2 regions of the Paenibacillus humicola genome follow, and region 1 is predicted to be linked to the other one. Evidence: a T-box and tRNA genes for the amino acid it is inferred to sense, from the RefSeq annotation. Region 1 holds a T-box; the other holds one or more tRNA genes.
What was found. A T-box is a leader RNA that pairs with one kind of tRNA and senses whether it is charged. The one in region 1 lies ahead of trpS (tryptophan--tRNA ligase), so its partner is inferred to be a tRNA-Trp.
Positions count from the first base shown of each region.

Region 1 (8,958 bases):
TCCGGAGGAGCGGTTGAGGATGCATTCATCGAGCAGCTGCTGCCGGATCTGGACGACAGCTGTATTCGCGTCTATTTGTGCGGCGAGGACGGCATCCAGCTGTCCGCTAACTACCGCCGGGAAGCGGGGGATGTGTGGTCCCGCGAGACGTCGTACAGGGGATTTAATTGGAGCTGGCGGCCGTATTTCATTCCGGCTTTCGTCCGTCTCGAAGCCGGCCCCGGGGCGATCGTATCGTCGGACTACACTGACCTCGATTCAACGAGACGCATACGAACCGTCTGCATCCCCGTGCCGGGATATGGTTTGCTGTTTGCCGATATGACGGAGGCGAGGGAGACGGAGGAGGAAACGGGAGCTTAGGGGATGCATTTCGTGAAGCCGTTGGAGCAAGCCAGCCCTAAGACCGGCGGCCGCATGGGAAGAGCCCGCTGCGCTCGAGGCGCGGAACGGGCTCTCGTTGACCGGCAGGAAATGAACAATTCGTCTTCCTTCCCGAACGATCGGTACAAAGAAACGTGCTCCACCTCCAAAGAGCGGCGCCAAACGTTTCTTTTTGCGCGGACCGAAAAAGTTTATCGATATAAAAGGGGCAAGGCTCCGGCTTTCGCGGCTGCAGCCGCTTTTTCTTGGGCGTCAGTCCTCCGCGGACACTTTGCCGAAGAACGACAGCGAATACAGCGCGGCAATGCCGAAGATGATGTAGACGATTTTCGAGCCGACCTCGGCGGCGCCGCCGAACAGCTCCGCGATGGCGTCGTACTCGAAGACGCCCACCAGCAGCCAGTTAATCCCTCCCAGAATCAGCACGATTAACGCAATGACGTTCAGTACTTTCATGAATCCCGCCTCCTCAAGTTTTTCGAAAGAAAAACAGCTACGAAAGCACAAGCTAACAGGTTTTTCGAAGAAAAACGGCGTCGAAAGCACAAGCTAACAGGTTTTTCGAAAGAAAAACAGCTACTAAAGCACAAGCTAACAAGTTTTTCGAAAGAAAAACAGCTGCGAAAGCATAGGCCGACAAGTTTTTCTCACGGCGTCGAAAGCATAGACGAAAGTCGTTTTTGGAAGAAAAACGGCATCGTCGATACTACTCATATGCAGGGGCGGGAAACAATAGTACCTTTTTCAATCGCCGGTGGTTTGCGGTATGTCCTTCCGTTACGGCAGATAGGTCATCGCATGCACTTCCGCCGGCCCGTTCGGCGTCGAACGCACGTAAGTGTCGGTAATGACGAACCCGGCTTTGGCGTAAGCGCGAATCGCCCGCTCGTTCCAGACGTGCACCTCGAGATCGATTTCGTCGTTCGGCGCGCGGCGCAAGGCCTCGCGAACCAAAGCCGAGACCATATGCGGGCCGATGCCGCGGCCGCACAGACCGGGGCGGATGCCGAGGCCGATGCGCGTGACCCCGAGCAGCGGAAAAAATTGCCCAAAGCCGATAAAAGTGCCGTTCCGGTCGAGCACAGCGGCGTACTGTCGTTCGCGGATGGCCGGATCGCCGAATTCAAGACCGAGCTGCTGCATCACTTCCCACGAGCTCCAATGATAGAAATCGTACGGCGGCTCGTAGCGCCATCCGCATAATTCCTCGGCCAACTGCGTCGAAAGCGGCACAACGGAGAAGGAAGTGCAGGACCGGTCGTCGTCTGGTAGAGACATGTTGGGCGGAGGCCTCCTTGATGGGCGTGCGTTCAGGCACGGCTTCATGAGCAACATTATAACAAATCCCGAATCGTCATGGTAAAATAGAACCAGGCTTGTTCAAAATAACGCATTCCGCTTGCCGAAGCGGGTGCAAATCCCTGCAAAGAGAGAAGGCTGCCCTTATGAATGGAATCGTATCGCCGCCATGGCTGCATGAGCGTCTGCAAAACGCCTCCAACCCGGTTCGTGTCGCGGATTGCCGGTTTCTGCTTCAGGATGCCGCCGCCGGGGAGCGCGCCTACCATACCGCGCATATTCCCGGCGCGGTGTATATGGATTTGGAGCGGGATCTGTCCGCTCCGATCCGCGAAGACCGCCGCGGCGGCCGGCATCCGCTGCCGGAGCCGGCTGCGCTGGCCGCCGCGCTCGAGCGTGCCGGCATTACGCGCGGCACGCACGTCGTCGCCTACGACGACCAGGGCGGCGCGATGGCCGCGCGCCTCGTCTGGCTGCTCCGCTGGCTGGGCCATCCGGGCGGCGCCTCCATCCTGGACGGCGGCTTTGCCGGGTGGCAGGCCGCCGGGTACCCCGTCACCGCCGAAGCGCCGCAAATCGCCCCGGCGGACGAGCCGTATACGCCGGACGTGCAGCCGCAGCTGGCCGTCACGGCGGAGGACGTGCGCGAGCGGATCGGCCGGCCGGGCGTCGTCCTGATCGACTCCCGGGAAGCGCCGCGCTACCGCGGGGAGACGGAGCCGATCGATCCGGCCGCAGGCCACATTCCCGGCGCGATCAACCGCTTCTGGAAGGACGCCCTTGCGGCGGACGGGACCTGGCTGCCGGACGAAGCGCAGCGCGAGCGCTTCGCGCACCTGTCGCCGGACGACGAAATCATCGTCTACTGCGGCTCGGGCGTCACCGCCTGCCCGAACGTGTTCGCGCTCGAAGCGATCGGCTTCCGCAACGTGAAGCTGTATGCGGGAAGCTGGAGCGACTGGGTGTCGAACAAGGAGAATCCGATCGCGACGGGAGAAGAATAAGGGCTGAAGAGGTTTCGTCAGACGGTACAATCGCATCGGGCAGCCAAGCCTAAACGCAAAAAAATCTCCGGGGGCTCGCGCCTTCCGGAGATTTTTCATTTACGACAACAAACGATCCACATTCCTAATCAGGACATCTCTCTTAGGACACAGCGGTTTCATCCAATAAAGGCAAAATGTCGCTCAACGTCGAAACCGTTCGATACGGAAGCTCCGGAGACGGATGGCCGAGCCTTTTGGGATTGATCCAGATCCCCTTGATGCCCAGCTTTTGAGGCGCGGCGATTTCCCATTCGTAATTGTCCCCGACCATCCATGTCTCATCGGCCGCGGCACCCAGACGGTCCAACGCATGCAGATAAATCCTTTCATCAGGCTTGCCGGCACCGAATTCCTCTTCGATCAGAATGCAGTCGAAAAAGGGTGCCAGCCCGAAGCGTTCGATCTTGTTCCGCTGCGGAAGCTTGGCGCCATTGGTCAGGAGCGCAAGCCGGAAGCCCTTATCGCGCAATTGCCGCAGCGTTTCGACGGCGCCGGGATACGGCTGGATTTCATGGTCGCGTTCGACTCCGTAATCGACGGCGATCCGCCGGGACGCGGCGGGCTCGTGAATGCTTGCGAGCCGAAGGGCGCTCGCAACGATCTCGGTACGGGCTTTGTCCAGGTCCAGCCGTCCCGTGCGGTGCCGTTCCGGATCGCTCCAATACCATTTGGCATGCCGCTTAATTTCGGTAATCAGCTCGCCGATACGTGCATCGTCCAGGCGCAGATGCCTGCTGCATACACGCTTCCAACAAAGGTCCAGATCGATTCCGTGATCGTAGGAAATAATCGTATCGTCCATGTCGAGCAGAATCGCTTTCGGGCGCATCGTTTCACTCCCCGTGGAAATGCCTTTTGGACTCATTATAAGCCCGTTTCCCCGGCCGAACCAGCGGCAATTATGTTCCTTTGCCGATTGACCCGCCGAATCGTTTGATGTAAGATGCTTCATATATCCGAACGACGCAGATAAAGGGTAAGTAGGCATGCGCGAAGGACGTGCAGAGAGCCGGTGGTTGCTGCGAACCGGTGTCCGGCGTCATGCCGAATGGCCTTTGGAGTCGCTTTTCCGAACCGCCCAGTTGGGTCAGTAGGGAAAGCCGGGAGTCCCGCCGTTATCAAGGGAGCGGTATCGAGATCTGCGCGTTTGGCTGTCTCCGTACCGTCAAGAGATGACCGAACCCGGCACAGGCTGCTCAAGGGAACGGTCAATTAAGGTGGCACCGCGATCGCAAAGCTTCGTCCTTATTCGGACGGGGCTTTTTTGCATGTTAAAGGGGGTGATGGCCATGGAGGATGGCTGGTGGCGGCGGCATCGGATTACGTATCGGAACGAAAATGGAATTTCAACAGGCGGTTTCCGGAAGCGGAGGCCAGCCGCCATAACAAGGAGGATGTTCAATCATGACGGAACGGGTTTTGACCGGAGACCGGGTGACCGGCAAGCTTCACCTTGGCCATTACGCCGGCAGTTTGAAAAATCGCGTTGCGCTGCAGGAAAAATACGAGACGTTTATTCTGTTGGCGGACGTACAGGCGCTGACGACGCATTTTGAACGGCCGGAGGTGATCCGCCGCCACTTGAGCGAGGTGGCGCTGGACTATTTAGCCGCAGGGATCGATCCGGAGCGGGCGACGATTTTCGTCCAGTCGATGGTTCCGGAGATCGCGGAATTGACGGTGTTCTATTCGATGTTCGTCACCGTCAACGTGCTGCGCCATAATCCAACGGTTAAAGCGGAGTCGAAACAGGGCGGCCTGGACGAGATGTATTACGGGTTCCTCGGCTATCCCGTCAGCCAGGCGGCGGATATCACGTTCTGCAAAGCGTCGATCGTCCCGGTCGGCGACGATCAGCTGCCGCATCTCGAGCTGGCCCGGAAAATCGTCCGGCGCTTTAACGAGCTGTATAAGCCGGTGCTCGTCGAGCCGAAGCCGCTGATCAGCGACATGCCGCGGCTCGTCGGCACGGACGGCAGCGCAAAGATGAGCAAAAGCCTGGGAAACGCGATCGCGCTCGATTCCAGTAAAGAAGAACTGGCGCTAACGATCCGAAAGGCGACGACGGACCCCGCGCGCGTCCGCCGAAGCGATCCCGGCCATCCGGAACGATGCCCGATTTATGCCTATCATCGCGCTTTTCACCCGGATGGCACCGCGGAAATCCGTGAAGGGTGCGAGAGCGCGGCGATCGGCTGCACGGCCTGTAAGGAGCGGCTCACGGCGATTTTGGAGCGGCTTCTGGAGCCGATGCGGGAGCGCCGGTCCCGATACGCCGGCCGGCTCGCCGATGTCGACGACATTCTGATGGACGGGACGCGGCGCGCGCGAGAGATCGCGCGGGAAACGATGCGCGAGGTGCGGGAGGCGATGAGCCTGAATTATTTCGATGCCGGCCATTCCGCCCCTGCCGCGATGGAATGACGCAAAGCCCCGGACCGCTTTCGGCCCGGGGCTTTAAATGCAGGATGAATTTATTTCATGCCGGAAATCGAATAGTTCTCGATAATGTGCCTCTGGAAGAACACGAAAATAATAATGATCGGCACGACCATAAATGCGGAGCCGGCCATCTGCAGGGCGTAGTTGCCGCTGTACTGCCCTTTGAGCAGCGAGAGGCCGACGGAGAGCGTGTATAGACCCTCGTCATTGGCGACGATCAGCGGCCACAGGAAGCTGTTCCAGCCGGCGATGAAGGTCAGGATCGCCTGCACCGCCAAAATCGGCTTCGAGATCGGGAGAATAATCTGCAGGAACACCCGCCATTCGCTGGCGCCGTCGAGCCGCGTGGCTTCCAGCAGCTCGTCCGGAATGGTGGACATGAACTGGCGGAACAGAAAAATGCCGAACGCGCCGACGAGACCGGGCAGCACGATGCCGGTCATCGTGTTCGTCAGGTGCATGTAGTTCAGGATCAGATAGACCGGGATCATCGTCACCTGACTGGGAATCATCATCGTCGCCAGCACCATCAGGAACAGGTTGTCTTTGCCCTTAAACCGGTATTTGGCGAAGCCGAACCCCGCCATCGCATTCAGGAACAGCCCGGCGAAGGAGCAGAGGACGACGATCAGCGTGTTTCGCAAATAAACGGTGAAATTCATATTGGCGAACAGGTTGCGGATATTGTCCAGGGTGAACGTCTTCGGGAACAGGGTCGGCGGAATTTGCATGACCTCGCCTTCGGTCTTGAACGCCGAGAAAATCATCCACACGAACGGCAGCACGACGAGCAGGCCCCCGATCGTCAGGATGATGGCGACGACCCAGGTCAGCGTCGTTTCGCCGCCGCCCCTCTTCGCCTGCGCCGTGCGCAGCGTATTCGAACTCACCACGATCACCTCGTTTCAGGTCAGGATCAAAAGTCGGTATCTTTGCGCTGCAGCCGGAATTGGACGAGCGTTACGACAATGATGGCGGCAAACAGCACGAACGAGCCTGCGGCGGCATAGCCGAAATGGCTCAGCTGGAAGCCGTTGCGATAGATGAACAGCGAGACCGAGGTCGTGCTGTCCAGCGGACCGCCGTTCGTCATGATGAACGGCTCCTCGAAAAACTGCAGCCAGCCGATCGTCGTCGTGATCGACACGAAGAAAATCGCGAACCGCAGCATCGGCAGCGTAATCCGGAACAGCTGCTGCCATCGGTTCGCGCCGTCCAGCTGGGCGGCTTCGTAGTACGATTTCGGGATGCCCTGGATCGCCGCGATAAAGATGATCATGTTGAGTCCGATACCTCGCCACAGCGCGAGAATGATCAGCGAAATTTTGGCCATGACGGGGTCCGTCAGCCACGGAACGCCGGCCAGATGCAGCTTGCCGAGCAGGAAATTGAACAGGCCGATACTCGGGTTATACAGGTAGCCCCAAACAACCGCGACCGCTACGACGTTCGTCACGGAAGGCATATAATACAGGACGCGGAACACCTCGAACAGCCGGTTTTTGCCGAAATTGATCAGCAGCGCGACGGCGAGCGAGACCGCGATGACGAGCGGAACGCCGATCACCACGTAAAACAGCGTGTTCAGGATCGATTTAACGAATATCGGGTCGGCGACGACGTCGATATAATTGCGAAAGCCGACGAAACGGATCGCCGAATAATCCGCGAGCCCCGTCAGGTCCATATTGGTAAAGCTGATCACGAGCGCAATTGCGATCGGAACGAGCGAAAAAACGGCGAGCAGCAAAAGCGTCGGCCCGATAAAAAAGTAGGCGGCTTTGCTGTTGGTCGCGCCTTTCATGAATCTGTCACCTCCCGCCAAAGGTAAACGGGAGACCGCCCGGCAGCCTGCTGCCGGGCGGCCGTCCCGCGGCCTACAACGTTATTTGCTGAGCGTTTCTTCCGCTTTCTTGTTGAAATCGTCTAGCGCTTTCTGCACGTCCTCGCCGCCGCGGTAAATTTTCTCGAAGGTGCTGAGATAGCTCTGCGCGATTTCCTCCCACTGCTTGATGAGCGGCATCGGCTCGGCGTCGTTCATTTGCTGGCCGAAGACGCTGAGGTACGGGTTGCTCTTCAGGGCCGGGTCGTCCCACGCGGCTTTGGCGGCCGGCATGGCGTCGGCCAGCTTCATCCATTCGATTTGCATGTCCGGCTTGCTCATGAAATCGATAAATTTCAGCGCGGCGTCCTTCTGCTCCGTGTATTGGAAGACCGACCAGTTGGAGCCGCCCAGGTTGGAGATGTTGTTCTCTTTCTTCGGCAGCACCGCGGTCGCCCATTTGCCGTTCAGCTCGGGCGCCTGCTCGGTAATCGGCTTGACCATCCACGGGCCGGAGATGAACATCGGGATGATGGCGTCGCCTTTAAACGCCTGTACCGGGTCGAGTCCCAGATCCTCTTTCGGAGCCGAACCGTTCTGGTAGAACGAATTCAAGTATTTGACCGCTTCGACGAACTTCGGATCGTTGAACTGCGGCTTGCCCTGATCGTCCAGCAGCTTCGCGCCGTTCTGACGGGCGAACATGAAGGACAGCGTCTGCTCCTTCGCGTCGATGCTGATGCCGTATTTGCCTTTGCCGCGCTTCGCCAGCTTCTGCGCCGCGTCACTCAGCTCGTCCCACGTTTTCGGCGCTTCCTTGTAGCCGACGGATGCCAGCAGGTCGGTGCGGTAATACAGGACGCGCGTATCGATGTACCACGGGACGCCGAGAATTTTACCGTCAAGCTTCGTCGTTTCGAGAGAACCGGGGAAGAAGTTGTCGTCCTTCAGGTCCGGATACTGATCGATATAAGGGGTCAAATCCATCAGCGCGCCTGCCGCGCCGAATTCCGGCATCCAGGTCGTGCCCATCTGCAAGACGTCGGGTCCCTTCTTGGAAGCGACCGCCGTCAGCAGTTTATCGTGGGCGCTGCTCCACGGAATCGCCTGAATTTTCACGTCGATATTGGGATTCTGCTCTTCGAACTTTTTCGCCATGGCAGGAAGCGATTTCGCCTCGTCGCCCATGCCCCAAACGTTCAGCGTGACCTTCTTGCCGCCGCCGTTTGCGTTTCCTCCTCCGGCAGCTTCGCCGCCGCCGTTCCCGCCGTTCGACGACGATGCGCCGCAGCCCGCGAGCATTCCCGCAAGCAGCATGGAGCCGGCCAGCCCTGCCGCCATGGTCTTTCTTTTTCCAAACATACCTTTTTCCTCCCCGTTTTTGCTTATCATTTGAGAAAAATGCCGATTTATGCGAAGCCACATCGTCGAAACGTTTCGAAAGCCATTATAAAATAAACTGAAATCGTATTCAACACCTTTTTTTATGTCAATCGAAACGTTTCGATTTTCATTGACGTACGCTTTTAACTTATATTACAATCAATTCGACCCAAAATTGAAACGTTTCGAACCAAATAATGCCTTTAAAAAAAATGCGAAAAAAGCCAATCCCTTTTTGCGTTCCATTGAATCCAATCAGACAAGAAGGTGACATCTGCATGATAGAGAAAACCGGTTCGACTTTGCAGCTGGGCGAAGGAGCACTGCGGTTCGCCTTCTTGAACAGCGGCGATCTGTACGCCGTTACCTGCGGGGAGACGCTGATCAATCAGCTGCTCGGCAACCCTGTCGACGGGTCGCTGAACAATATTTATCTTCGGCGGTTTCTGCCATCCGGCATCGAAGCCGTGCCGCTGCTCGGCGTCCGCTCGGCCAGCCGCCTGTCGCATTCGGAGACGTCGCTCGCCTGGGAGGGCGAGGTTTGGGGAATCCGCTACCGGGTGACGCTGCGCCTTGCGGGCG
Region 1 is NZ_JAQGPL010000001.1:112,520-121,477, forward strand. It holds gene PD282_RS00570 (EAL domain-containing protein) at 1-363, shown strand, start outside; gene PD282_RS00575 (DUF378 domain-containing protein) at 637-840, opposite strand; gene PD282_RS00580 (GNAT family N-acetyltransferase) at 1,162-1,662, opposite strand; gene PD282_RS00585 (sulfurtransferase) at 1,830-2,687, shown strand; gene PD282_RS00590 (HAD family hydrolase) at 2,830-3,558, opposite strand; T-box leader at 3,687-3,979, shown strand; gene trpS (tryptophan--tRNA ligase) at 4,134-5,153, shown strand; gene PD282_RS00600 (carbohydrate ABC transporter permease) at 5,204-6,004, opposite strand; gene PD282_RS00605 (carbohydrate ABC transporter permease) at 6,088-6,975, opposite strand; gene PD282_RS00610 (sugar ABC transporter substrate-binding protein) at 7,057-8,355, opposite strand; gene PD282_RS00615 (GH36-type glycosyl hydrolase domain-containing protein) at 8,655-8,958, shown strand, end outside.

Region 2 (8,958 bases), 810 kb from region 1:
GCTGCCTCCTCCGCCTCCGCAGGCGGATACGATAAGCGCGATCCCGAACAGGAGCGCCATGACCAAAGAAGCTTTCTTGTTCCACTTCGTCATCGAATATTGGACCTCCCTGAAATGAGCATGAATATGCCAAACCGGATAATCCGGTTGAAGCCGGGTGATGGACCGGTGCGGCGGATTATCCTTTTACGGCGCCGACCGTAAGTCCGCGGATGAAATATTTTTGGAAGAACGGGTACGCGAATACGATCGGGCCGACGCCGACAATGACCAGCGCCATCCGCACCGTTTCGCTCGGGAAGTTGAACATCCCGCCCGCTTTGGCAATCTCGGCCGCGGCCGTCGGGTTGCTGGATAAGTACTGGATATTGGCGAGCATTTTATAGAGCAGATACTGCACCGAAATATTGTGATCGTTCGTGATGAATACCAGGCTCAGGAACCAGTCGTTCCAATAGGTCAGCGTTTGAAACAGCGCGACGGTCGCCATAACCGGCATCGACAGCGGCAGCACGATCCGGAGAAAAATGCGCAGCTCGCCGGCTCCGTCGATTTTTGCGGATTCGATTACCGCCCCGGGAATCGTTTCCTTGAAGAACGTCCGCACGATCAGTACCCAGAAGGAGGACATCAGGAGCGGCATGATAAGCGCCCAGAGCGTGTCCTTTAATTCCAGCAGCTGCACGTAAACGAGGTACCACGGAACCAGCCCGCCGGAGAACAGCAGCGTGAAGAAAACGAAAAAGGTAAAAAATTTGGCATGCGGAAAATGGCTCCGGGAAATCGGATACGCATAGAGGGCAATGATCAGCATGCTGAGCACTGTGCCGACGACCGTGACCGTAATCGAGATTCCGTACGAATACGCGATTTGGCCGACGTCCTTATAGAGAAACTGATAGGCCGCCAGGCTGAATTTCTCAGGCAGGAACCGGTAGCCGTTCGTAAGGACTCCTTTCTCGTCGGAGAACGAAACGGAAATGATCAGCAGCAGCGGAACGATGCACATAATCGAATAGATGACGAAAAACACGTTGATGCCAAGCGATGCGAGAAAAGGCAGCTGGTTTTTGGGATTGGATCCCGCGTGTACGTTTTCGGCAATGGCCGCCATCTGATTTCCCTCCTAAAAAAGCGCGTTTTCGCTGTTGAATCGCCGCACGACCCAGTTGGACAAAAAGACGAGCGCGAAGCCGACGACCGACTGGAACAGACCCGCCGCGGATGACAGACCGATATCGCCGACGGTCAGAAACGTCCGATACACGTACGTATCGATGACGTTCGTCACCGGGAACAGCGTGCCCGATTCGCGCGGCACCTGAAAGAACAGTCCGAAATCGGCGTTGAAAATACGCCCGATCTGCAGCAGCGTCATAATCGTAATGACCGGCATAATAAGCGGAACGGTGATGCGCGTCATTTGCTGCCACTTGCTGGCGCCGTCGATTGTCGCCGCCTCGTAATATTCGTCGTCGATGCCGATGATGGCCGCCATATAAACGACGGTGTAATAGCCCATCCCTTTCCATGTATTGATGATCGGCAGAATGAAGGGCCACACTTCCTTCGTAAAATACCAGCGGATCGGTTCGAGCCCCAGCGCCGGCAGCAGCGTGCCGTTCAAATAACCGTGCTCGTCGCTCATAAAGCCGAATACGAGGTAGGCGATAACGGTCATCGACAAAAAATAAGGCAGAAACATAATCGTCTGGTGCAGCTTCGAGAGAAAGCGGTTTTTCATTTCGTTCAGCATAATGGCGAACGCAAGCGGGAAAATCAGGTTCAGCACGATAAAAGCGGAGTTGTACAGCAGCGTGTTGCGGATAATGATATAAGAATCACCGGATTGAAACAAAAACTTGAAGTTCGTGAAGCCCGACCACGGACTGTGCAGAATGCCGATATCGAATCGGACGGTCTTGAAGGCGATGACGATCCCGAGCATGGGGATATAATTGTTGAAAATCAGCAGTATAACGCCCGGAAGCAGCATCAGGTAGAACATCCAGTAATTGCGGATCAGGTAGGCCAGCGTCCATTTGAGCGTCCTGGCCTTCGTTGTTTTCTCCGTATAGACTGTAACCGCTTCCACCTCGGCCATGTCTACGTTCCTCCTTCTACGTCATCTGTATCTTTATGGTATAAAAAAACGACGCCCCTCTCTATCGGCGTCGTTACTCGTTTAATGTTATGGTGACCTGTTTACAGAACATCCTGGTATTTCTTGCGGTATTCCTGCGGCGTCAACCCGGTCGTTCGCTTGAACTGCTTGGAAAAGTGAGAAAAATTGCCGTAGCCGACCGAAATGGAAATATCACTGATTTTGATGTTGGTCTCCTTCAGCTCGCGCATCGAACGCTGCATCCGCAGCTCGACCAAATAGTCGGTCAGCGACTTTCCGGTTTCCTTGCGGAACAGCCGGGACAAATACGCCGGATTCAGATACACGTGCTCCGCAATCGCCTCCCGGTTCAAATCCTGATGCAGATTTGCCTCGACAAACTGCTGCACTTTGGCGATCGCGTTCGACACTTCCTTGACCTGCGTACCTAAATAATCCGCAGCCCTTCCGGTAAACTGAACCGTCCAGGCCTTCATCGCCCCAAGCGATTTCATCGCCTGTTCCCCGCCCCGCCATTCCCCTTCGGAGTAAATGCTCTCCGACGGTATCCCCCGGCGCTGCAGCAGCTGAAAAATCGTATGGACCAGACCGAAATAATAATGGACCATGTACGTGTGGTCCACTTGATCAAGCTGCAAACGCTCAAACAGCTCGTCGATGCGCTGCTTCAGCTCGGCTTTCCTGCCCTGCTCCACAAGCACGGACCATTCCTGAAGGTTCGGCGCAGCCGCGGCCTTCTTTCGTTCCCGGGTTTGCGCGCAAAGGCGAAACACCGTGCCGGTCTGCCCGATATTGGAGCGCTCCATCTCGGCCAAGCTTTGCACGCCGGCCCGGAGCGAGCCGACCGACGCCGCCTCGCCGATATAGCACGACACGACGGCGTACAAATACGCGGAGCATTTGCGGATATATTCCGCACACCGGGATTCGAGTGCCGCACCCTCTTCGGCCGCAGGATTATAGAAGATGACGAACAGCATCCCGTTCGATTCCTGGATGACATGCCCCTCCCGGCCGTCAAGCAAAAGGTCCGAGGCGGCATTTCTGAGCGCATACGTCATAATTTCTTCATCCCGTGCGTTCCATTCCTGCTTCCATTCTTCAACGCTGATGAGCAGCGGCATCACCGGCTTCTCCATATCGAGGTTCATGCCGTACAGCTTGAACATCGGTTCCAGCTGGCGAGCCGTTGCCGGAATCCGCAAATTCAGCACATCCTGCCAAAGCCGCTCCACCAGCAGCGGCAGCTGCCGGTTCCATTGCTCGAAATAAAAGGCATACGTCTTTCGGAACGATTCCTCCCGTTCCCGCTCGCGTACCGATTCCAGAGCCTTTTCCACGCAAAGCTTCAGCTCGTCGTGGTCGATCGGCTTTAGCAGGTAATCGAAGCTGTCGAGCTGGATAGCCTGCTGGGCAAAATTGAAATCGGCGTGTCCGGTCAAAAAAATCGTCTTCGTCGCCGGAGAAGCTTCTTTAACCCATGTCAGCAGCTGAATGCCGTTTTCCCTCGGCATGTCGATATCGGATATAAGCACATGAACCGGATGCTCGCTGAAAATCCGCCGCGCCTCTTCCGCATCGTACGCCGTGTAAATATCGGATATCGGCAGCGCCGACCAGTCAATTCCTTGCACGATGCCGCGAATGGCAATCTCCTCATCATCAACGACCAGCAAGTTGTACACTGCGACCGCTCTCCTCCCGTTCCGCTTCTTTCACAACCGGCAGCGTAATTTTGACGCCGGCGCCCGTCCCCTCGCCGCTTCGATTATAAAAGCTGACGCTTGCCCTGCCCTCGTACCGCAGCTTCAGCCGCTGCATGACATTGAGGATGCCGACGCCGCCCGCGTCGGTGTGAAGCTGAGCTTCGCCTTCCTTCAGCTGCTCCAGCAGACCGTCCGGAAAACCGGTTCCGTTATCCTCGACGGCAAGGACAATGAAGGTTTCGCCTTCATCCTCCACCAGCTCGCCCCTAACGGTAATAGCGAACAGCTTCCGATGGTCCTTAAACCCGTGGATGATCGCGTTCTCCACGAACGGTTGAACCGTCAGCGCAGGCAGCGTCACGTGTTTCAGATCGTCCGGCATGTCGTACGTGCAGTCCAGCTTATTCGGAAAACGGAATTTCTGAATTTGAATATAATTGCCGATATGTTTCAGCTCTTCGTCCAGCGTAATCAGATCGCGGTTGACCCGCATAATGAAGCGGAAATAATCCGCGAGATGAAGCGCCATTTTTTTCACCGAATCCGTATCCTTCAGCGCGGCGAAATTATAAATGATGTTCAGGCTGTTCATATAGAAATGCGGATTGATTTGCGCCTGCAGCTGCTTCAGCTCGATTTTTTGCACGCGCAGCTGTTCTTCGTACATCCCGATCCGCAAATCTTTGATTTGCTCCACCATGTTGTTGAACGTATTGGCCAGAAAAACGAATTCATGCGTCTCGTTCGTCTGCAGCCGGACGTCCAGCATCCCGAGCGAAATCTTTTTCATCCCGGCGATCAGCTGCTGCAGCGGCTTGAACAGCATGTGGCGGATAAAAAACAAATACAAGGCGAATATAAAAATAAGCCCGAAGGTCATGAAATACGTTGCTTTCTGAAAATAAGGCAAAGCCTGCAGCATGTAGCTTTCGGACACGAGAATAATCATCGTAAAATCCGCCTGCTGGCTCGGACGGCTCATCATCAAATAGCGGCGGCCGGTATGCTCGTCCTTCACGAACTGGTATGGATCGCCCGCAAGCTTCGTTATCTGTTCGTCGAACACGGCAGGATTGCCGGACGCAGGATTACCAAGCCGGATACCATTCGTGGAATAAATCGCGCTTTCGCCGATGTCGCCGTCCTTCCACTGAAGGGACAGCTGGGCCTGCAGCTCGGAAATTCGAATGATCGCACCCACATACAGCTCGCTGTTCGAAACCGCCGTAAGCCGCACCAGAAAGTCGCCGCCGGGAACCCTTTTGTCGTGCCACAGCAGCCATTTTCCATCGACCGAGGTGCGGGCTAATTTCACGATAGCTCCCAAATTATCGGACAGCACGTTTTTCATCGCATCATAGCCAGGGCCGGCCGTACTGAAAAAAATGTCTCCCGCATTGTAAACGAACACCGTATCGACCGGATTGTAGAACACAATGTCGCGCTGAAGCTTATTTTGAATCCGGATCTTGGTCAGGATATAGTTGTCGCTTCCGTACGGGAAGGACGGCAGCAGTCCTACGTCGTTATCAAGCACCGCCATTTTATTTAAATAATTGCTGATTTCGCTGAGCGTCCGGTCCGTCTTTTCCCCAAAAATATCGAGTGTGTTCCGGTACGTTTCGGACACCTTGTCCCGCACGACGTTTTTGGCATACAGTGTGTTCATCACCAGAAACAGCACAACAGGCAGCATCACCAAAAAAAAGCTGATAATCAGCTGCGTTTTGATTGATCGCTTCAGCGCAAATCTCCTCCAGTGAGTAGGATAAGTACCACTCTAACAGCTGAAAGCGCCTTCCGCAATAACGAAAACAATTTTTTCCTGGATGATGTCAACAAACGAAAGCTTACACTATAATGAAGTCGCGTGAATACAACAAAAAAACCCAAGAGTGTCGAACTCTTGAGCTTTCATATGCTAGGCGTAAAAAAGATGGTGCCGGTGAGAGGACTCGAACCTCCACGGTTTCCCTCACGATTTTGAGTCGCGCGCGTCTGCCAATTCCGCCACACCGGCAATCATGGCGTGCCCTAAGAGATTCGAACTCCTGACCTTTTGATTCGTAGTCAAACGCTCTATCCAGCTGAGCTAAGGGCACAAAATAAAAAAAGATGGAGGCGCCACCCAGATTCGAACTGGGGGTAAAGCTTTTGCAGAGCTCTGCCTTACCACTTGGCTATGGCGCCGAAAGAATGGAGCGGAAGACGGGAATCGAACCCGCGACCCTCGCCTTGGCAAGGCGATGCTCTACCGCTGAGCCACTTCCGCATAAATGGCTGGGGATCTAGGATTCGAACCTAGGCATGACGGAGTCAAAGTCCGTTGCCTTACCGCTTGGCTAATCCCCAATGGAAAAGATGGGGCGATCGAGGGGAATTGAACCCCCGAATGTCGGAATCACAATCCGATGCGTTAACCACTTCGCCACGACCGCCATATATTCAACTGGCAGGGGCAGCAGGAATTGAACCCACACTAACGGTTTTGGAGACCGCTGTTCTACCTTTAAACTATGCCCCTAAGGTAACTGGTGGAGGATGATGGATTCGAACCACCGAACTCGTCAGAGAACAGATTTACAGTCTGCTGCGTTTGGCCACTTCGCTAATCCTCCATAGTGGTGCCGGCGAGAGGACTTGAACCCCCAACCTACTGATTACAAGTCAGTTGCTCTACCAGTTGAGCTACACCGGCTCTTATGCAGTTAAATGGTGGCTCGGGACGGAATCGAACCGCCGACACGAGGATTTTCAGTCCTCTGCTCTACCAACTGAGCTACCGAGCCGTTTTAGGTTATAATGGCGGAGCCGACGGGATTCGAACCCGCGGTCTCCTGCGTGACAGGCAGGCATGTTAGGCCTCTACACCACGGCTCCACATTATAAGGTCTCGGATTGCTCCGAAGTAAATTTGGTTGCGGGGGCAGGATTTGAACCTGCGGCCTTCGGGTTATGAGCCCGACGAGCTACCGGGCTGCTCCACCCCGCGTCGTTAATAATGCTGCTGTGTTGCCGACTGGCAAAACGTTGACGGGTTCACCGCCGAACTTCATCTACCCAGTCCGCATGAGCGACAATCGATATTGTAACACACGACTTGTCCTCAATGCAAGTTATTTTTGGTGACCCGTAGGGGATTCGAACCCCTGTTACCTCCGTGAAAGGGAGGTGTCTTAACCCCTTGACCAACGGGCCATATAAAACTGGCGGAGAGCGAGGGATTCGAACCCTCGATACGCGGTTAACGTATACACGATTTCCAATCGTGCTCCTTCGACCACTCGGACAGCTCTCCATATGGCTCCCCGAACAGGACTCGAACCTGTGACAACTCGATTAACAGTCGAGTGCTCTACCAACTGAGCTATCAGGGAACAGTATATTCAGGTGTGTTACACCCTGAAAACTGGATACGAACATCCGATCAATTCTTTAGCTGGTCTTCCGAAGCAGCGTTCACGTGTCCGTGAACACCGATAGGATAAGCCCTCGACCGATTAGTATTCGTCAGCTGCACACGTTGCCGCGCTTCCACCTCGAACCTATCAACCTGGTCGTCTTCCAGGGGTCTTACATACTGGGAAATCTCATCTTGAGGGGGGCTTCACGCTTAGATGCTTTCAGCGCTTATCCCGTCCGTACTTGGCTACCCAGCGGTGCTCCTGGCGGAACAACTGGTACACCAGCGGTACGTCCATCCCGGTCCTCTCGTACTAAGGACAGCTCCTCTCAAATTTCCTGCGCCCGCGACAGATAGGGACCGAACTGTCTCACGACGTTCTGAACCCAGCTCGCGTACCGCTTTAATGGGCGAACAGCCCAACCCTTGGGACCTACTTCAGCCCCAGGATGCGATGAGCCGACATCGAGGTGCCAAACCTCCCCGTCGATGTGGACTCTTGGGGGAGATAAGCCTGTTATCCCCAGGGTAGCTTTTATCCGTTGAGCGATGGCCCTTCCATGCGGTACCACCGGATCACTAAGCCCGACTTTCGTCCCTGCTCGACTTGTCGGTCTCGCAGTCAAGCTCCCTTCTGCCTTTACACGCTTCGAATGATTTCCAACCATTCTGAGGGAACCTTTGGGCGCCTCCGTTACGCTTTAGGAGGCGACCGCCCCAGTCAAACTGCCCGCCTGACACGGTCCCTCTACCCGTTTCAGGGTAGCAGGTTAGAACTCCGATACGATCAGGGTGGTATCCCAACGGCGCCTCCACCGAAGCTGGCGCTCCGGCTTCTTAGGCTCCCACCTATCCTGTACAGATCGTACCAAAGTCCAATATCAAGCTGCAGTAAAGCTCCATGGGGTCTTTCCGTCTTGTCGCGGGTAACCTGCATCTTCACAGGTATTAAAATTTCACCGGATCTCTCGTTGAGACAGCGCCCAAGTCGTTACGCCATTCGTGCGGGTCAGAATTTACCTGACAAGGAATTTCGCTACCTTAGGACCGTTATAGTTACGGCCGCCGTTTACTGGGGCTTCGGTTCACAGCTTCGCCTTGCGGCTTACCGCTCCCCTTAACCTTCCAGCACCGGGCAGGCGTCAGCCCGTATACTTCGCCTTACGGCTTCGCACAGACCTGTGTTTTTGCTAAACAGTCGCTTGGGCCTTTTCACTGCGGCCCCCTCGGGCTATTCACCCTACCGAGGCACCCCTTCTCCCGAAGTTACGGGGTCATGTTGCCGAGTTCCTTAACGAGAGTTCTTCCGCGCGCCTTAGCATACTCTGCTCGCCTACCTGTGTCGGTTTGCGGTACGGGCACCTTCACCTGGCTAGAGGCTTTTCTCGGCAGCCGGAGCCCATGACCTTCGGTACTGTAATTTTCCCTCCCCATCACAGCCCAGCCTTACGGTTGACGGATTTGCCGATCAACCAGCCTCACTGCTTGGACGGGGCATTCCATCGCCCCGCGTCACTGCCCTTCTGCGTCACCCCAATCGCTCATAACGGTTTACGGTGGTACAGGAATCTCAACCTGTTGTCCTTCGACTACGCCTTTCGGCCTCGCCTTAGGTCCCGACTTACCCTGAGCGGACGAGCCTTCCTCAGGAACCCTTAGGCTTTCGGCGGACAAGATTCTCACTTGTCTTTTCGTTACTCATACCGGCATTCTCACTTGAATAC
Region 2 is NZ_JAQGPL010000001.1:922,381-931,338, reverse strand. It holds gene PD282_RS04520 (ABC transporter substrate-binding protein) at 1-93, opposite strand, end outside; gene PD282_RS04515 (carbohydrate ABC transporter permease) at 179-1,114, opposite strand; gene PD282_RS04510 (ABC transporter permease) at 1,127-2,104, opposite strand; gene PD282_RS04505 (response regulator transcription factor) at 2,206-3,810, opposite strand; gene PD282_RS04500 (sensor histidine kinase) at 3,788-5,527, opposite strand; tRNA gene PD282_RS04495 (tRNA-Leu) at 5,769-5,851, opposite strand; tRNA gene PD282_RS04490 (tRNA-Arg) at 5,857-5,933, opposite strand; tRNA gene PD282_RS04485 (tRNA-Cys) at 5,948-6,021, opposite strand; tRNA gene PD282_RS04480 (tRNA-Gly) at 6,029-6,103, opposite strand; tRNA gene PD282_RS04475 (tRNA-Gln) at 6,109-6,183, opposite strand; tRNA gene PD282_RS04470 (tRNA-His) at 6,194-6,269, opposite strand; tRNA gene PD282_RS04465 (tRNA-Trp) at 6,282-6,355, opposite strand; tRNA gene PD282_RS04460 (tRNA-Tyr) at 6,364-6,449, opposite strand; tRNA gene PD282_RS04455 (tRNA-Thr) at 6,454-6,529, opposite strand; tRNA gene PD282_RS04450 (tRNA-Phe) at 6,545-6,620, opposite strand; tRNA gene PD282_RS04445 (tRNA-Asp) at 6,635-6,711, opposite strand; tRNA gene PD282_RS04440 (tRNA-Met) at 6,747-6,823, opposite strand; tRNA gene PD282_RS04435 (tRNA-Glu) at 6,955-7,029, opposite strand; tRNA gene PD282_RS04430 (tRNA-Ser) at 7,039-7,129, opposite strand; tRNA gene PD282_RS04425 (tRNA-Asn) at 7,133-7,208, opposite strand; rRNA gene PD282_RS04420 (23S ribosomal RNA) at 7,312-8,958, opposite strand, start outside.
Region 2: it encodes a tRNA-Trp, which carries the amino acid that the T-box ahead of trpS (tryptophan--tRNA ligase) is inferred to sense. The anticodon was not compared.